3 regions of the Mesorhizobium sp. LjNodule214 genome follow, and region 3 is predicted to be linked to each of the others. Evidence: predicted binding sites of a transcription regulator. Region 3 holds the regulator's gene; each other region holds the start of a gene.
The links. Region 3 encodes PhoB, which activates phosphate uptake and scavenging genes when phosphate is short. Its sites were predicted from a motif close to TGTCATNNANCTGTCAT; they were not measured.

Region 1 (5,381 bases), 320 kb from region 3:
ACGATGGCCGAATCCACCATCGACAGGATGCGCTCGACCTCGCCGCCGAAGTCGGCGTGGCCGGGTGTGTCGACGATGTTGATGCGGGTGTCCTTCCAGTCGACCGAAGTCGCCTTGGCCAGGATGGTGATGCCGCGTTCCTTTTCGAGATCGTTGGAATCCATGGCGCGTTCGGCGACGCGTTGGTTGTCGCGGAAGGAGCCGGACTGCTTCAGCAGCTGGTCGACGAGGGTGGTTTTTCCATGGTCGACGTGCGCGATGATCGCGATGTTACGAATTTTCATTTTACGGTCTCGGGAGCGTTACAGGCAGCAGGCCCAAAGGCGCAGCCTCTTTCGGTTGCGCGGCTCATACAGGGTTTTTCGCATTTGCGAAAGAGGAGGCTCGTCACCAAATACTCATCAAATCTTAAACATCCGCGTGTGAAATGATTTTGTTAACCAAGGCGGAACCTTTCAGGGCCCGGGCAGTTCGAACGTCATGACCGATCACGTCAGCAAATTCCGGCCGATTCTCGCTTGGGCGGCGCTCGCCGTCGTACTTGCGGCAGGTGGTGCGCAGTCCGCCGCGACGCTCAAGGGAAATCCCGCCTTGCCATCCGACACGCAGACGGCCGAGCAGCTCTACGCCGACGCCCCCGATGGCGTCGACCCGATCGTGACCGGCCCGGTCAGCGCCGCCTTCAAGCAGCAGCAGAAGGCATCCGGCTGCGACAGCGCGGTATGGCCTAAGATTCCCGTCGCCTGCTATCCTGACTAGAGCGCCGCGCGCCCCCTGGGCACGCGAATGGGAGGCTCCAGCACCTTTGAATCCCGCCACTCCGCAGCCTTACGCCGACCGCACAGGATCGAGGGTGACCTTGTAAAGCTCGTTGTCGTCGCGATCCATCAGCCGCACCGTCATCTGTTCGCTGGCGCCGTTGATGTCGACGAGGCCGAAGAACTGCAGCCCGGCCGACGGCGGCAGGTTCTGGCCCTGCTCGGCGGTCGGCGCCTTGATGAATTTCAGCTCCGGCCCGAAGGTCATGTCGAAATCATTGGGGCCGAACGTGCCGGCGTGGATCGGGCCGGCGACGAATTCCCAGAACGGGTTGAAGTCCTGGAACTGTGCCTTGTCCGGGTTGTAGTAATGCGCCGCCGTGTAGTGCACGTCGGCGGTGAGCCACACCGTGTTGCTGATGCCGGCGTTCTTGATGTAGCGCAGCAAATCGGCGATCTCGAGTTCGCGACCCTTTGGCGCACCATTGTCGCCATTGCTGACCGCTTCGGCGCCGGCCTTCTTGGCGGCATCGTCCCAGACGACGAGGCCGAGCGGCATGTCGGCGGCGATGATCTTCCAGGTCGCGTTGGAGTTGGCCAGCTCGCGCTTCAGCCATTTCGTCTGCTGTTCGCCAAGCATGCGCGACTGCGGCGTCATCGTGTCCTGCATGTCCGGGCTGTTGGGGCCGCGATAGGAGCGCATGTCGAGGAAGAACACGTCGAGCAGCGGCCCATAGGCGATCTTGCGGTAGACGCGGCCGGGTTCGGACGGCTCGTAGCGGATCGTCGTCATTTCGTGGAAAGCGCGCGCCGCGCGAGCCGCCAGCACATGGATGGATTTTTCCGTGTAGCGGTCGTCGGCGCTCAAATTCTTCGAGTCCGACCAGTTGTTCAGCACCTCGTGGTCGTCCCACTGGTAGAAGGTCGGGCAGATGGCGCTGAGGCCCAGCACGTGTTTGTCCATCATGTTGTATTTCCACTGGTCCCGGTATTCGTCCAGCGTCTCGGCGACCTTGCGCTTGCCGTCGATGAGCACGACGTTCTTCCACTTGCCGCCGCCGGGCAGGTCGACCTCGTCCTTCATCGCGCCGTCGGCATAGATGGTGTCGCCGGAATGCAGGAAGAAGTCGGGCGTGTGCTTGCCGATCGTAGCGTAGGTCTTCATGCCGGTCTCGTCGATGCCCCAGCCCTGGCCGGCGGTGTCGCCCGACCAGGCGAACTTGATATCGCGCTTGGAGGCAGGCGCCGTGCGGAAGCGCCCGACGATCGGCTCGGAGACGGCGTTGATGTCGGCGAGGTCGGCCGCCGTCATGCGGTAGAAGATGTCCTGGTCGGAGGCAAGCTCGGTGAGCAGCCGCTTCACCGTGTAGTCGCTGGCCGGCGACGTATCGAGCGGCGCAAGCCGCGTTGCATTGGCGAAACTCTCCGTCGTCGAGACTTCGAACATGACGTGCGACGGACGGTCCGTGCGCGTCCAAACCATGCCGCTGGTGGCATCGACATCGCCCGACTGGACGCCATTGGTGAAGTCCGGCCGCTGATTGGCGCGCGAATAATAGGGCAGCGCAAGACCCGATGCGCCGACCAGGCCGAGGGCGCTGGCGGAGGTGACGAAAGCGCGGCGGGAAATTCTGTTCATGGCTGTCTCCTGGATGGCTTCGAACGGTGCCCCCAAGGTCAAGCCTCAATGTTTCAGCCACATCTCCAAACCATGAAGGTTTCGTAACAACCAACAGGCGGGTGCGATCTGCTGATCTCCCCCACGAGGGGGGAGATTGGCAGCTTGACCGCCGCGCCTTAAGCCGCCTGCGGCTCCGGGTCGAACGCCGGCCTACTGGTGTTGATCAGCAGCGAGATACAGGCGGCGGCTATTGCCGTCATGCCGGCGATCATGAAGGCCAGTTCGTAATTGCCTTGCAGTTCGCGCATGGTGCCGCCGAAGAAGGCGGCGCTCGCTGCCCCCACCTGGTGCCCAGCGACGATCCAGCCGAACACGATCGGGCCGCTGCGGTCGCCGAACGCCTCGTTGGCAAGCCTGAGCGTCGGCGGCACGGTGGCGATCCAGTCCAGCCCGTAGAGCACGGCGAAGATGATCAGGCTGGTCGCCGAGAAACCGGAATAGGGCAGGTAGATCAGCGACAGGCCGCGAATGGCATAGTAGACGCCGAGCAGCTTGCGCGGATCGAAGCGGTCGGTGAGCCAGCCCGACAGCGTCGTGCCGATCAGGTCGAAGATGCCCATCATCGACAGCAGGCCGGCAGCCTGCACCTCGCCGATGCCCATGTCGCCGCAGAAGGCGATCAGATGGGTGCCGACCAGCCCGTTGGTGGTGAAGCCGCAGACAAAGAAGGTGGCGAACAGGTACCAGAAAACGCGGGTGCCGGCAGCACGACGCAGCGTGCCCAGCGTATGCGCCAGGAAATTGCCTTGCGATGCCGGCGATGTCGGGGGCACGTCGTCGGCCTCCGCACCGTAGCGCACCATGCCGATCGAGGACGGGCGCTCCGGCACCAGCAGCCAGACCAGAGGCACCAGAGCGGCAGTGGCGATCGCGATGGCGATGGCGACCGGCTTCCAGCCGCCCGCCTGCGCCAGCGCGGCGAGCAGCGGCAGGAACACCAGCAGGCCGGTGGCGCTGGAGGCCGACATCAGCCCCATCACCAGGCCGCGATTGGTCTTGAACCAGCGATTGACGATGGTGGCCCCGAGCACGGTGGCGACCGCGCCCGAACCGATGCCGGAAAACACGCCCCAGGTGATCAGCAGATGCCATGGCTTGGTCATCAGCAGGCTGAGCGCCGTCGAACCCGACATGATCAGCAGCGAGGCCAGCAGCGTGCGGCGCAGGCCGATGCGCTCCATCAAAGCCGCGGCAAACGGCCCGGTCAGGCCGTAGAGGAAGATACCGATGGCGGCGGCCAGCGAGACGACATCGCGCCGCCAGCCAAAACTCTCCTCCAACGGCAGCATCATGACCGAGGGTGCCGAGCGAAGCCCGGCCGCGATCAACAGGCAGAGGAAGATGACACCGACCACGACGAAAGCGTAGCGCTGGCCAAACGGACGGGATTGAGCTATCATGTTACTGACCGGTACGTTGCAATTGGGTGGCACTATCCATACGTACCGGTCAGTAACATTGTCAAGCGAGTCTTTTGCATGCCATCGGACAATAAAATTGAACCGTCCATCAAGGACCCGCACGCGTCGGCCCTGCCGAGAGCCGGCGAGAAGATCCTCGACGTGGCCCGCGACCTCTTCTACCGGCAAGGCATCAGGGCGATCGGCGTCGACGAGATCGTCAAGCGCGCCGGCGTCACCAAGCCCAGCCTCTACCGCAGCTTTCCGTCCAAGGATGAATTGGCCGCGTCCTACCTGCGGCAATACGACCTTGAGTTCTGGGGGCGCTTCGACGAAGCGGTCGATGCCCATCCCGGCAATCCGCGCGCCCAGATCAACGCTTTCCTGACCCGCGTCGGCAAGCGCACGCAAAGACCCGATTACCGCGGCTGCGGCATGACCAACGCGGCGGTCGAATATCCCGAGCACGGCCACCCGGCGCGCGTGGTGAGCGAGGCCAACAAGCAGGAACTGCGCCGCCGCCTGCGCGCCATGGCAACCGCCATGGGCGCTGCCGATTCCGACACGCTGGGCGATGGACTGCTGCTCCTGATCGAGGGCGCCTATATCAGCGGCCAGCTGTTCGGGTTAGGCGGGCCGGCGGCGTCGGTTGCCCGCAACGCGGACCTGCTGATCGAAGCCAGCTTGAAGAAATAGCGTTTGACGATACGCTGCGGCGGCTCAAAACGGAGTTGTCCGCATGCGCTCTCTTCTGATCCAGCTTGCCCTCGCCGGTCTCTGCCAGGCGGCCCACGCCGACGGCATATCCAGCGCCTACACCGACCTCGACTGGAAGAAGGATTGCGTCACCTATGCGAAGGCCGAGGAAGGCGAAGGCGACTGGGCCAATCTCGCCTGCTCGGGCTATCGTGGTTATCCGGTGCTGGTCGCCTATGACGACGCCCGCGAGTCGCTTTACTACGGCTTCCCGTCCGACGACATGACTGCGGTCTGGGAGAGCTTTTCCGGCTTCAACTCGGCCGGTCCCAAGGTCGAATGGCGCATCGAGACCAAGGGCGACGTCATCATCCCCTTCGCCGTCATCCACCGCCGTTCGATCGGCAATCCCGAGGACGAGAACAAGCCGACCGAGGTGCTCGTCGTCGCCAAGGTCGCGCAGCCGGAGGCCCATGACGGCTGCACCGTCGGGCTGGTGCTGGCCACCGGCAACCCGCAGGCCAACGACCAGGCGCGCAAGCTGGCCGACGACAAGGCGAAGAGCTTTGCCTGCGGCAAGGACAAGCGCGTGGTGATCGGCGACGCGCCCGATTTCGGTCGGGTTGACAACTGAGGCGTTGAAACGACCTTGTGCAAAGCGGTGGCTAAGATCGTCGGTTCGCGCCGCCCCTCATTGCCCTGCCGGGCATTTCTCCCCGTATAGTGACGGGGAGAAAGAAGCCATCATCGCAGCTTTCGCCAATCACATACGCTGCAGAATGAGAAGCCGGGGCCCGAGCTACTCCCTTCTCCCCGTCACTATACGGGGAGAAGGTGCCGGCAGGC
Region 2 (5,381 bases), on a different contig from region 3:
CCTCGGCGATGAAATCCTTCGCCTTGGGTCCGGTCTCGAACACGACGCTGGTTCCCGACAGCGGCGCGAACGACCAGTTGTTATCAGCGGATGGGTTTATCGTACCTTCGCTGATGATGTAGCGCACGATCACGTCGCGATTGGTGTCCGGCGCCTCATAGATGATCTTCAAAGCATTGATATCGGGGAAATTGCCCCCGCCGCCGGCGCGGTAATTGTTGGTCGCAACGACGAATTTCGCTGCGGGATCAATTGGCTTGCCGTCGAACATCAGATCGACGATGCGGTTCGAGCCGGCATTCGCCAAGCCACCCTTGGCATCGTATTTCGGCGGCTGCGAGAGGTCTATCTTGTAACTGACACCGTCGATAACGTCGAAATTGTAGGAGGGGAAATCGGTGTTGATCAGCGGCTCGTCCGCTTTGCCCGCCTCAATCCGGTTGAAGATACCGGCCGACATCTCCAGCCATTCCTTGACTTGCGCGCCGGTGATTTCAACCGCCCGCACGGTGTTCGGATAGAGATAGAGATCGGCGACATTCTTGATAGCGATGTCGCCCACCGGCACGTCGGTATAGTAGTCGGCGCCACTACGCCCACCGGCCTTGAAAGGAGCCGCGGCCGACAGCAACGGCACGTCCTTCCATTGCGTGCTCTTGAGGATGTCCTTGAGGTACCAGCTCTGCGCCTGATTCACGATCTGCACCGACGGATCGTCAGCGACTAAGGCGAAATAGGAATAGAGCGGCGCCGACGTCTTGCCGACCGGACGGCGCACATAGGCCAGCGTCGCCTCATGGTCCTGTTCCAGTGCGGCAATGATGCGCTTGTCGTCGCCGACCGTCGCCTTGTTCTTGTTGTCGATCCGCTCGTAGATCGGCCGCGCCTCGGAGGTCGCCGAAACGACCCGCCATTTCGAGCCGTCGCGCTCCAGAAGCAGGTCGATCAGGCCCATATGCGACCCCCAGAACCCGCCCATCACGGCAGGCTTGCCCTGTAGCGTGCCCTTTTGCGTGTCGACGGCCTCGAGCGATTGAAAGTCCTTCTTGCCGGGGAAGACGAGATGCTGGTGGCCGGTGAAGACCGCATCGATGCCTTCGACGCCGGCGACGAAGAAGGAAGCATTTTCCATCATGTCGCCTTGCTTGACGTCGATGCCGGAATGCGAAAGCGCAATCACGATGTCGGCGCCCTGCTCCTTGATCTCGGGCACCCAGGCCTTGGCCGCTTCGACGATATCGCGCGTCTTGACGTTGCCTTCGAGGTTTTTCAGGTCCCAGACCATGATCTGCGGCGGCACGAAGCCGATGATGCCGATCTTGATCGGCTGCTCGGCGCCCGACCCGTCCCTGATCTTCTTGTCGAGGATCACGTACGGCTTGAGGTAGAGCTTGTCGTCCCGCGGATTGGTGGCAAGCTCGGTGCCGCGGATCAGGTTCGCGCAGACAAACGGAAAATTGGCGCCGGCCAGCACCTTGTCCAGGAACGACAGGCCGTAGTTGAACTCGTGGTTGCCGAGTGTCGAGCATTCGTACCCAAGCAGGTTCATTCCCTTCATGACCGGATGAAGATCGCCGTCCTTCATGCCCTTCTCATAGGCGATGTAGTCGCCCATCGGATTGCCCTGCAAAAGGTCGCCATTATCGATCAGCATCGAGTTGACCGCTTCCTTGCGCACCGCATCGATCAGCGAAGCCGTCCGCGACAGGCCCATCGTGTCGTTTGCTTTGTCGGCGTAGTAATCATAGGGCAGCACGTTCACATGGATGTCGGTCGTCTCCATGATCCTGAGATGCGCCTGGTTGGCTTGAGCGCGGGCTGAGAACGGGTGCAGCATGATCAGCGCCCCGGTTGCGGCGGCGCCCGCTAGCAACGAGCGGCGGGAGACAGGGTGGAGCAGTTGGGACATTGTTTTTTCCTGTTTCGACAATGCGACAAGCCCTGCCCCGAAGCGAAAGCTTCGCGCTGAAATCCGGCCATGTCCATCGGGAATCCAGTCGATCAGCAAAAGGTGACGGGCGGATGAAACGTCTTCGCGCCAAGCAAGGTCAGCCCTTGTCGTCGTCGCCCTGGGTGATCAGCCGCGCACTGCGTTGTCCGGTCGCATAGATCCATAGCCAGCTAAGCGAAACCGCCAGCCGGTTGCGAAAGCCAATCAGGAAATAGATGTGGGCGATGCCCCACAGCCACCAGGCGGGCCAGCCGGTAAGCTTAATCCAGCCGAAATCGATGACCGCGGCGCGCTTGCCGATCGTCGCCAGATCGCCGTCATGCTTGTAGCGGAACGGCCGTGGCGTGGCATTGCCGGCAAGCCTGGCCTTGATGGTCGCGGCGACATGCCATCCCGCCTGCTTGGCGGCCGGGGCTACGCCAGGCACCGGCTTGCCGTCAGGCCGCAGGACATGTGCCGCGTCGCCGATGACAAAAATCTCCGGGCTGCCTGGCACGGTGAGGTCGGGCTCGACGAGCACCCTGCCCGCGCGATCCGCCGCCGCCCCCAGCCATTCGGCGGCCGGCGACGCCGCAACGCCTGCCGCCCACAGGATTGTCCGGGCCGGCAGGACTGTGTCGCCGAAGACGACGACCTCGGCGTCGCAGCGTGTCACCGCGCGGCCGAGTTCCACCTCGACGCCGAGTCGCTCGAGCGCCATCCTTGCATAATTCGAGAGCTGCGGTGCGAAATTGGCAAGGATGCGGTCGCCGGCCTCGATCAGCACCACACGCGTCTGGCGCGTGTCGATGTTGCGGAACTCGCCGCGCAGCGTGTCGCGCGCGAGTTCCGCAATAGTCCCGGCCAGTTCCACGCCGGTCGGCCCGCCGCCGACGATTGCCAGCGTCAGCAGCGCCTTTCGCTTTTCGAGATCGGTTTCCCGCTCGGCCTGCTCGAAGGCCAGAAGGATGCGCCGCCGGATGGTGGTCGCGTCCTCGAGTGTCTTCAGCCCAGGCGCAAAAGGCTCCCATTCGTCATGGCCGAAATAGGCGTGGCCGGCGCCGGTGGCGAGCACCAGCGTGTCGTAGGCGACCGCGCTGCCATCGTCGAGCAGCACACGCTTGCCGGCGCGGTCGACGCCGCTGACATTGGCGAGCAGCGTCGTCACATCCTTGCGCTTGCGCAACAGATGGCGGATCGGCCAGGCGACCTCCGAGGTCGCCAGCGCCGTGGTCGCCACCTGATAGAGCAATGGCTGGAAAAGATGATGGTTGCGCTTGTCGATCATGGTGATGCGCACCGGCACACCCGATAGCGCTCGGGTGAATTCGAGACCGCCGAAGCCCGCGCCGACAACGACGACATGATGGCTGGCTTCGTTCATCTCATTCACCCCATGGGCGCGTAAATTCACCAGCTTCGATATAGGCATTTTTGTGCACTGCAACAGTGCCCCGACTGCCCGGGACTCGCCGCTCGATGTCGTGAATGCACATGCCGGCCGGCTCATGCGGGGTATAGCCTCCGGACTGGATGACCGGAGTGAAGCATGGCTAGCGATCGTGACGGCGAAGATCCGGCGCAGTATTCCTCGCCGCCCTGCTTCATGCATGAGCTCGATCCCGAGTTCCGCACGCCGCTCACCGAATGGACCGACGTGCGGCGCTGGCGCAAGGCCGAGCGCGAGCGGCTGATCGCGGCGCGGCTGGCGGTTTCCGCCGACGCACGAACGGCAATGTCGCAGCGCATAGCCGAAGGCCTCGACGCGCTGATCGGCGACATTGCCGGCCGCCTGGTCAGCCTCTATTGGCCGTTTCGCGGCGAGCCGGATCTGCGCCCATGGATGGTATCCATCAACGAGCGCGGCGGCCGCACGGCCCTGCCCGTCGTCATCGAGAAGGGACAGCCGCTGGTGTTTCGCGCCTATGTCCCTGGCGATCGGCTGGAGAAAGGCGTCTGGAACATCCCGATCCCGGCCGAAGGCGATCCGGTGCTGCCCGCCATCGTCATCTCGCCGATCGTCGGCATCGATCCCCGGAACTATCGCCTGGGTTACGGCGGCGGTTTCTTCGACCGCACCCTGGCCGCGATGCCGTTCAAGCCTTTGGTCATCGGCGTCGGCTACGAACTGCAGCGCATCGCCACGATTTACCCGCAACCACACGACATCCCGATGGACCAGGTGGTGACGGCGACCGCCAGAATTTAGCAGCCTAAGCCATTTCAAGCCTCAGCCCCACGGTCGTCCGGTCGACGATCTCGCGCAAGGCGAAGGACGAATTGATCTTCGTCACATGCGGCATGGCCGACAGCCATTCCTTGTGGATGCGCTCGTAGTCGACCAGATCCTTTGCTGCGATGCGCAGGATATAGTCGTATTCACCTGACATCAGGTGGCAGGAAAGCACGTTCGGGCAGCGCTTGATCGCCGCTTCGAAATCCGACAGCGTCTTCTCGAATTGTCCCGACAGCGATATATGCACGATCGCCGTCATCTGGTGGCCGAGTGCTGCATTGGAAAGCCGGGCATGATAGCCGCGGATGGTTCCGGATTTCTCCAGATTGTCCAGCCGCCGCGAACAGGCCGACTGCGACAGGCCGACCTTCTCGGCGAGTGCGGCATTGGGTATCCGGCCATCCTTCTGCAATGTCTCCAGAATGGCGATATCAATCCTGTCGAGTGGCATTCTTCGGGATTCCTTCGAAAATCCTGATATTTCGCGCAACAATTATCGAAGCATGCCGGCTAGCGCAAGCGCATTCGCAAACACCTGCGCAACGATTCATGGTTCACTGGGTTCAATGCATGTCGCCCAAAAGTGTTCAGCAGTTTTGGGAGTAACGACATGCTCGAAAACAACAGGGAACGCGCCCTTAAGGGCCGGATCAGGAGAAGAAAATGCGCGTCGGCTGCCCCAAGGAAATCAAGAACCACGAGTACCGCGTCGGCCTGACGCCGGGCTCGGTCCGCGAATATGTCGCGCATGGCCATGAAGTGCTGGTCGAGACCGGCGCCGGTGCCGGCATCGGCGCCGACGACAATGCCTACCGCGCCGCCGGCGCCACCATCGCCAAGACGGCGGCCGACGTGTTCGCCAAGTCCGACATGATCGTCAAGGTCAAGGAGCCGCAGCCCAATGAGTGGGTCCAACTGCGCGACGGCCAGATCCTCTACACCTATCTTCACCTGGCTCCGGATCCGGAGCAGACCAAGGGCCTGCTCGCCTCCGGCGTCACGGCAATCGCCTATGAGACCGTCACCGACGATCGCGGCGGCCTGCCGCTGCTGGCGCCGATGTCGGAAGTCGCCGGCCGCCTGTCGATCCAGGCCGGCGCCACCGCGCTGCAGAAGGCCAATGGCGGCCGCGGCGTGCTGCTCGGCGGCGTGCCCGGCGTGCTGCCCGGCAAGGTCACCGTGCTCGGCGGCGGCGTCGTCGGCCTGCATGCCGCC
Region 3 (5,381 bases):
TGGGCGAGACCGCGCCGCTGCTGCTGATCGGCATGGTCGCCTTCGTCGCCGACTATCCGAAGACGCCTTTCGATCCGGCGACGGCGCTGCCGGTGCAGATCTACATGTGGGCCAACGAGGCCGAACGCGCCTTCGTCGAGCGCATGTCGGGCGCCATCATCATCCTGCTCGTCTTCCTCATGGCCATGAACATCACAGCGATCGTGCTGCGGCGCCGCTTCGAACGGCGCTGGTAAAAGAAGGCATCTGGTATGAACATCATGACCGAACAGTCCCTCGAAAACGCAGTGGGCGACAAGATGAACGCCAAGTCGAACGAAGTGATCAAGATGCGCGGCGACAAGGTCGGCGTGTTCTATGGCGACAAGCAGGCGCTGTTCGACGTTAATCTCGACGTCCGCCTCAACCAGGTGACGGCGCTGATCGGCCCTTCCGGCTGCGGCAAGTCGACCTTCCTGCGCTGCCTCAACCGCATGAACGACACCATCGACTCGGCGCGGGTGACCGGCAAGATCACGCTGGACGAAGAGGACATCTACGACAAGAACATCGATGTCGTCGAACTCAGGGCCCGCGTCGGCATGGTGTTCCAGAAGCCCAACCCGTTCCCGAAGTCGATCTACGAGAACGTCGCCTACGGCCCGCGCATCCACGGGCTGGCCAAGCGCAAGGCCGACATGGACCAGATCGTCGAATCGAGCCTGAAGAAGGCGGCGATCTGGAACGAGGTGAAGGATCGCCTGCAAGAGCCCGGCACCGGCCTTTCCGGCGGCCAGCAGCAGCGCCTGTGCATCGCGCGTGCCATCGCCGTGTCGCCGGAAGTGATCCTGATGGACGAGCCCTGCTCGGCGCTCGACCCGATCGCCACGGCTCGCGTCGAGGAGCTGATCGACGAGCTGCGCCAGAATTACACGATCGTCATCGTCACGCACTCGATGCAGCAGGCGGCGCGCGTGTCGCAGCGCACGGCCATGTTCCACCTCGGCTATCTGGTCGAGGAGGGCGCCACCGACAAGATGTTCACCAACCCCGACGACAAGCGCACGCAGGACTACATCACCGGCCGGTTCGGCTGAGCGGTCCGGCGGCAACTTTCAGGCACGAGGACAGGATCATGGGTGAACATCATACCGTCGCCTCTTTCGACGAGGATCTCGGGGCGATCAGTAAGCTGATCTCCGACATGGGCGAACTGGCCGGCTCGATGGTCGGCGGGGCAACCCGTGCATTGCTGACATCGGACAATGCGCTGGCGCAGCGCGTCGTCTCAGACGACGCCATCATGGATGCGCGCCAGCGCGAGCTGGACGACCGCGCCATCACGCTGATCGCCAAGCGCCAGCCGATGGCCAACGATCTGCGCGCTGTGGTCGGTTCGATCCGCATGGCCGGCGATCTCGAACGCATCGGCGACCTTGCCAAGAACATCGCCAAGCGCGTCGGCACCGTCGGCCTCAGCGTCACGCCGCGCGACCTCTCGCACACCATCGATGTGATGGCGCAGCTGGTGCTGGTCCAGGTGCAAGGGGTGATCGAGCAATACGCCGCCGCCGACGCTGCGGCACTCGCCAAGCTTCGGAACGACGACGAGCGCATCGACGTCAAGTACACGTCGGTGTTCCGCGAGCTGCTGACCTACATGATGGAGGATCCGCGCAACATCACGGCCTGCACGCATCTGCTGTTTTGCGCCAAGAATCTGGAGCGCATCGGCGACCATGTCACCAACATTGCCGAGAACGCCTACTACGTTCTGACCGGCTCGCAATTGCCCGCCAATCGTCCCAAACAGGACGAGACGGCGATGTCCGCACCGGCGGCATGACAGGGGTAACCGACCGATGATCGCGCCACGCATCATGGTGGTGGAGGACGAGGAGCCGCTGGGGGTGCTGCTCCGCTACAATCTGGAATCCGAAGGCTACCAGGTCGAGGTGGTGACGCGCGGCGACGAGGCCGAGATCCGCCTACAGGAGAATGTGCCCGATCTTCTGGTGCTCGACTGGATGGTGCCGGCGGTTTCCGGCATCGAGCTTTGCCGGCGCCTGAGGATGCGGCCCGAGACCGAGCGGCTGCCGATCATCATGCTGACGGCGCGTGGCGAAGAGAGCGACCGCGTGCGGGGCCTCTCCACCGGCGCCGACGACTATCTGGTCAAGCCGTTCTCGACGCCGGAATTCATGGCCAGGGTCAAGGCGCTGCTGCGCCGCGCCAAGCCGGAAGTGCTGTCCAGCATGCTCAAGGTCGGCGACATAGTGCTCGACCGCGAGTCGCACCGGGTCTACCGCAAGAAGAGCGAGATCAGGCTCGGGCCGACCGAGTTCCGGCTGCTCGAATTCATGATGCGGCATCCGGGCCGGGTGTTTTCGCGCAGCCAGTTGCTCGACAATGTCTGGGGCGAGACGATTTATATCGACGAGCGCACGGTCGACGTGCATGTCGGCCGGCTGCGCAAGGCGGTCAACAATGGCCGCATGCCCGACGTCATCCGCACCATCCGCGGCGCAGGCTACGCGATCCGGGAAGATTAGGACCCTTCCATCCCGACAGATCGGGATTCACGCGCTACTTTCTAAGCGAGACAGTACAGCCCACAGAGCATCGAACTCGGGTTTGGTGGTCTCGCGGGTTTGCGCGCCATCTGGGTCGTCGACCTCTCCCACCGGCGGCAGCTCCCCTTCGGGCAAGTGATCGCCGTCGAGGCCGCCGGGATAGGCGAGGAGCACGCGACCATCTGCGTAAATGTGCATTGCCCGACAGCCAAGATTTCCGGCGTCGCATTCGAAGTAGGACACGACGGGAAGATCAGTTTCACGGGACGAGACATCGGCGCAAGAAAGCCAACGGACTGGCGGGCCGAAGTCCGGCAGGTAATATGTCACGCCATGCCGGTTACGGTAGCTCTTCATCATAGACGCTCACGATTGGGGTCTGACGTTTCAGGCAACGCTCTTGCCGGCGACCGTTCGCTGCTGGACGCCCGGCGCAAAAATCTCCTGGTCGACGAAGCCGAGCGCGCGCATGGCGCAGCCCTCGCGGATCAGCGGCAACTCATTCGGCTCGGTGTCGAAGGAGATCGATTTCGAGTGCTGGCCGCCGGCAGTCTGGGCAATCGCCTCGCGCAGCGCCGGTTCGATCAGATCGAAGGCGGCGGCGCCGACGCCGACCATGGCGACCGGTGCCGGGTCGATCAGTGCGAACAGGCTGCCAAGGCCGAAGCCGAGCGCCTCGCCGGCCTTGCGATAGGCTTCGCGCTCCGGGCCGTCGGTCTCGCGCGCCCGCGCGGCGAGCGCGCGCATGTCGGCATCGCCGACATCGACCGGTTCGGCATCCTCGCTCATCATCCTGGCGTTGCGCCAGATGGCATAGTTGCCGGCATAGGCCTCGACGCAGCCGCGCCGTCCGCAGCGGCAGAGCGCACCGCCCGGCCGGTGGATCATGTGGCCGAACTCGCCGCCGGACGAATGAGTGCCGGTGAACAGTTCGCCCTTCAGCACCAGCCCCATGCCGATGCCGTGCGAGAGCAGGATGGCGATGAAATCGTCGCGGTAGCGGTCGGGATCGCGCCATTGCAGCGCCACCGCCATCATGTTGCAGTCGTTTTCCATGGTGGCGGGAATGCCGAATTCGCCTTCCAGAATGTCGGCAAAGGGGATGTCGGTCAGCGACGTGATCGGCGACCACAGCATGGCGCGGGCATGGGTGTCGGTGATGCCCTGGATGCCCATCGCGATGCGGGCGACGCTGCGCACATCGAGGTCCGGATCCTCGAACCGGCGCCGGACTATTGCCGTGCATTCGCCGATCAGCTCGTCGCGCGGCATGGTCAGCGTGTCGAGGCGGCGCTGTTCCTCGGCAATGACCTGTCCGGCATAATCGATGACGGCGACGGAGAGGAAGTTCAGCGACAGCACCACGGTCATCACCGCCGTGGCTTCCGGATTGAGGCCGAGGCCGACCTGCGGCCGGCCGCGCTTCAGTGAAGCCGTCTCGCTCGGCTTGCTCTCAGTGAGGATGCCTTCCTGGATCAGGTCTGACGAGATCGCCGAAATGGTCGAATGGCTGAGGCCGGTAGTCGCGGCGATCTCGGTCCGTGACGGCTGGCCGGCCCGGCGCACGGCCGAAATCACCATCGCCCGGTTGCGCCGGCGTAGATCGTCGTGGCGGATTCCAACCGACATGGCCTGCGTTCCTCCCTGCCGCCGCAGCCTTTCGTGACGTCGAAGGCCGTCGACGCGCTCATCGAATATTGGCAGAAGTGGGAAGCCCTGTCATTTATTTATTCCGAGACTCGAAAAAAAGTCGCCGACCCATCAAAATCCATCAGAATCGATGTTGACAGCGCTTTGTCGTTGCATCAGTGTTTTTTCGAGGCTCGAAAAAATAGAGCCTTGTGCCGACCTTCGGGTCAGTTTTGTCGCGCCGCGCGCGGCGCAGGGAGGATATCATGAAGAAATTTGCAGTCGCCATGCTGGCGGGTGTCGCCATGTCGCTGACACTGGCGTCGGTCGCGCAGGCGAAGGACAAGGTCATTGGCGTGTCATGGTCGAACTTCCAGGAAGAGCGCTGGAAGACCGACGAGGCGGCAATGAAGGCGGCGATCGAGGCTGCCGGCGACAAGTACATTTCCGCCGACGCGCAGTCCAATCCCGGCAAGCAGCTGACCGACGTCGAAAGCCTGATCTCGCAGGGTGCGAATGCGCTGATCGTGCTGGCGCAGGACGCCTCGGCCATCGGGCCGGCGGTGCAGAAGGCGCTTGACGAAGGCATTCCGGTCGTCGGCTACGACCGACTGATCGAGAACAAGGACGTCTTCTACCTGACCTTCGACAACAAGGAAGTCGGCCGCATGCAGGCCCGCGAAGTGTTCAAGGTCAAGCCGGAGGGCAACTATGTCTTCATCAAGGGTTCGGGCGCCGATCCGAACGCCGATTTCCTGTTCGCCGGCTCCATGGAAGTGCTGAAGGAAGCCATCGACGGCGGCAAGATCAAGAATGTCGGCGAGGCCTATACGGACGGCTGGCTGCCGGCCAATGCGCAGAAGAACATGGAACAGTTCCTGACTGCCAACGACAACAAGGTCGATGCGGTGGTGGCGGCCAATGACGGCACCGCCGGCGGTGTCGTTGCCGCTCTGACGGCGCAGGGGCTGGCCGGAACCGTTCCGGTCTCGGGCCAGGACGGCGACCACGCCGCGCTGAACCGCATCGCGCTTGGCACGCAGACCGTGTCGGTGTGGAAGGACGCGCGCGAGCTCGGCAAGAACGCCGCCGAGATCGCCTCGCAGCTGGCCGACGGAAAGCAGATGACCGATATCGCCGGCGTCAAGGACTTCACCACGCCGGGCGGCAACACCGTCAAGTCGCTGTTCCTGACGCCGG

Region 1: a site for PhoB is predicted at 2,470-2,486, ahead of ACSQ3Z_RS02180 (alkaline phosphatase D family protein). Genes of this name have one in related genera too.
Region 2: a site for PhoB is predicted at 2,012-2,028, ahead of ACSQ3Z_RS31450 (bifunctional 2',3'-cyclic-nucleotide 2'-phosphodiesterase/3'-nucleotidase). Genes of this name have one in related genera too.

Annotation. Positions count from the first base shown of each region.
Region 1 covers NZ_CAXUPE020000001.1:457,046-462,426, forward strand. The annotation lists gene typA (translational GTPase TypA) at 1-284, opposite strand, end outside; gene ACSQ3Z_RS02175 (hypothetical protein) at 481-759, shown strand; gene ACSQ3Z_RS02180 (alkaline phosphatase D family protein) at 829-2,397, opposite strand; gene ACSQ3Z_RS02185 (MFS transporter) at 2,556-3,839, opposite strand; gene ACSQ3Z_RS02190 (TetR/AcrR family transcriptional regulator) at 3,918-4,535, shown strand; gene ACSQ3Z_RS02195 (hypothetical protein) at 4,579-5,169, shown strand.
Region 2 covers NZ_CAXUPE020000003.1:1,227,300-1,232,680, forward strand. The annotation lists gene ACSQ3Z_RS31450 (bifunctional 2',3'-cyclic-nucleotide 2'-phosphodiesterase/3'-nucleotidase) at 1-1,909, opposite strand, end outside; gene ACSQ3Z_RS31455 (NAD(P)/FAD-dependent oxidoreductase) at 2,049-3,314, opposite strand; gene ACSQ3Z_RS31460 (5-formyltetrahydrofolate cyclo-ligase) at 3,480-4,139, shown strand; gene ACSQ3Z_RS31465 (Lrp/AsnC family transcriptional regulator) at 4,144-4,617, opposite strand; gene ald (alanine dehydrogenase) at 4,830-5,381, shown strand, end outside.
Region 3 covers NZ_CAXUPE020000001.1:140,963-146,343, reverse strand. The annotation lists gene pstA (phosphate ABC transporter permease PstA) at 1-236, shown strand, start outside; gene pstB (phosphate ABC transporter ATP-binding protein PstB) at 252-1,076, shown strand; gene phoU (phosphate signaling complex protein PhoU) at 1,115-1,825, shown strand; gene phoB (phosphate regulon transcriptional regulator PhoB) at 1,842-2,531, shown strand; gene ACSQ3Z_RS00620 (hypothetical protein) at 2,559-2,912, opposite strand; gene ACSQ3Z_RS00615 (ROK family protein) at 2,940-4,181, opposite strand; gene xylF (D-xylose ABC transporter substrate-binding protein) at 4,448-5,381, shown strand, end outside.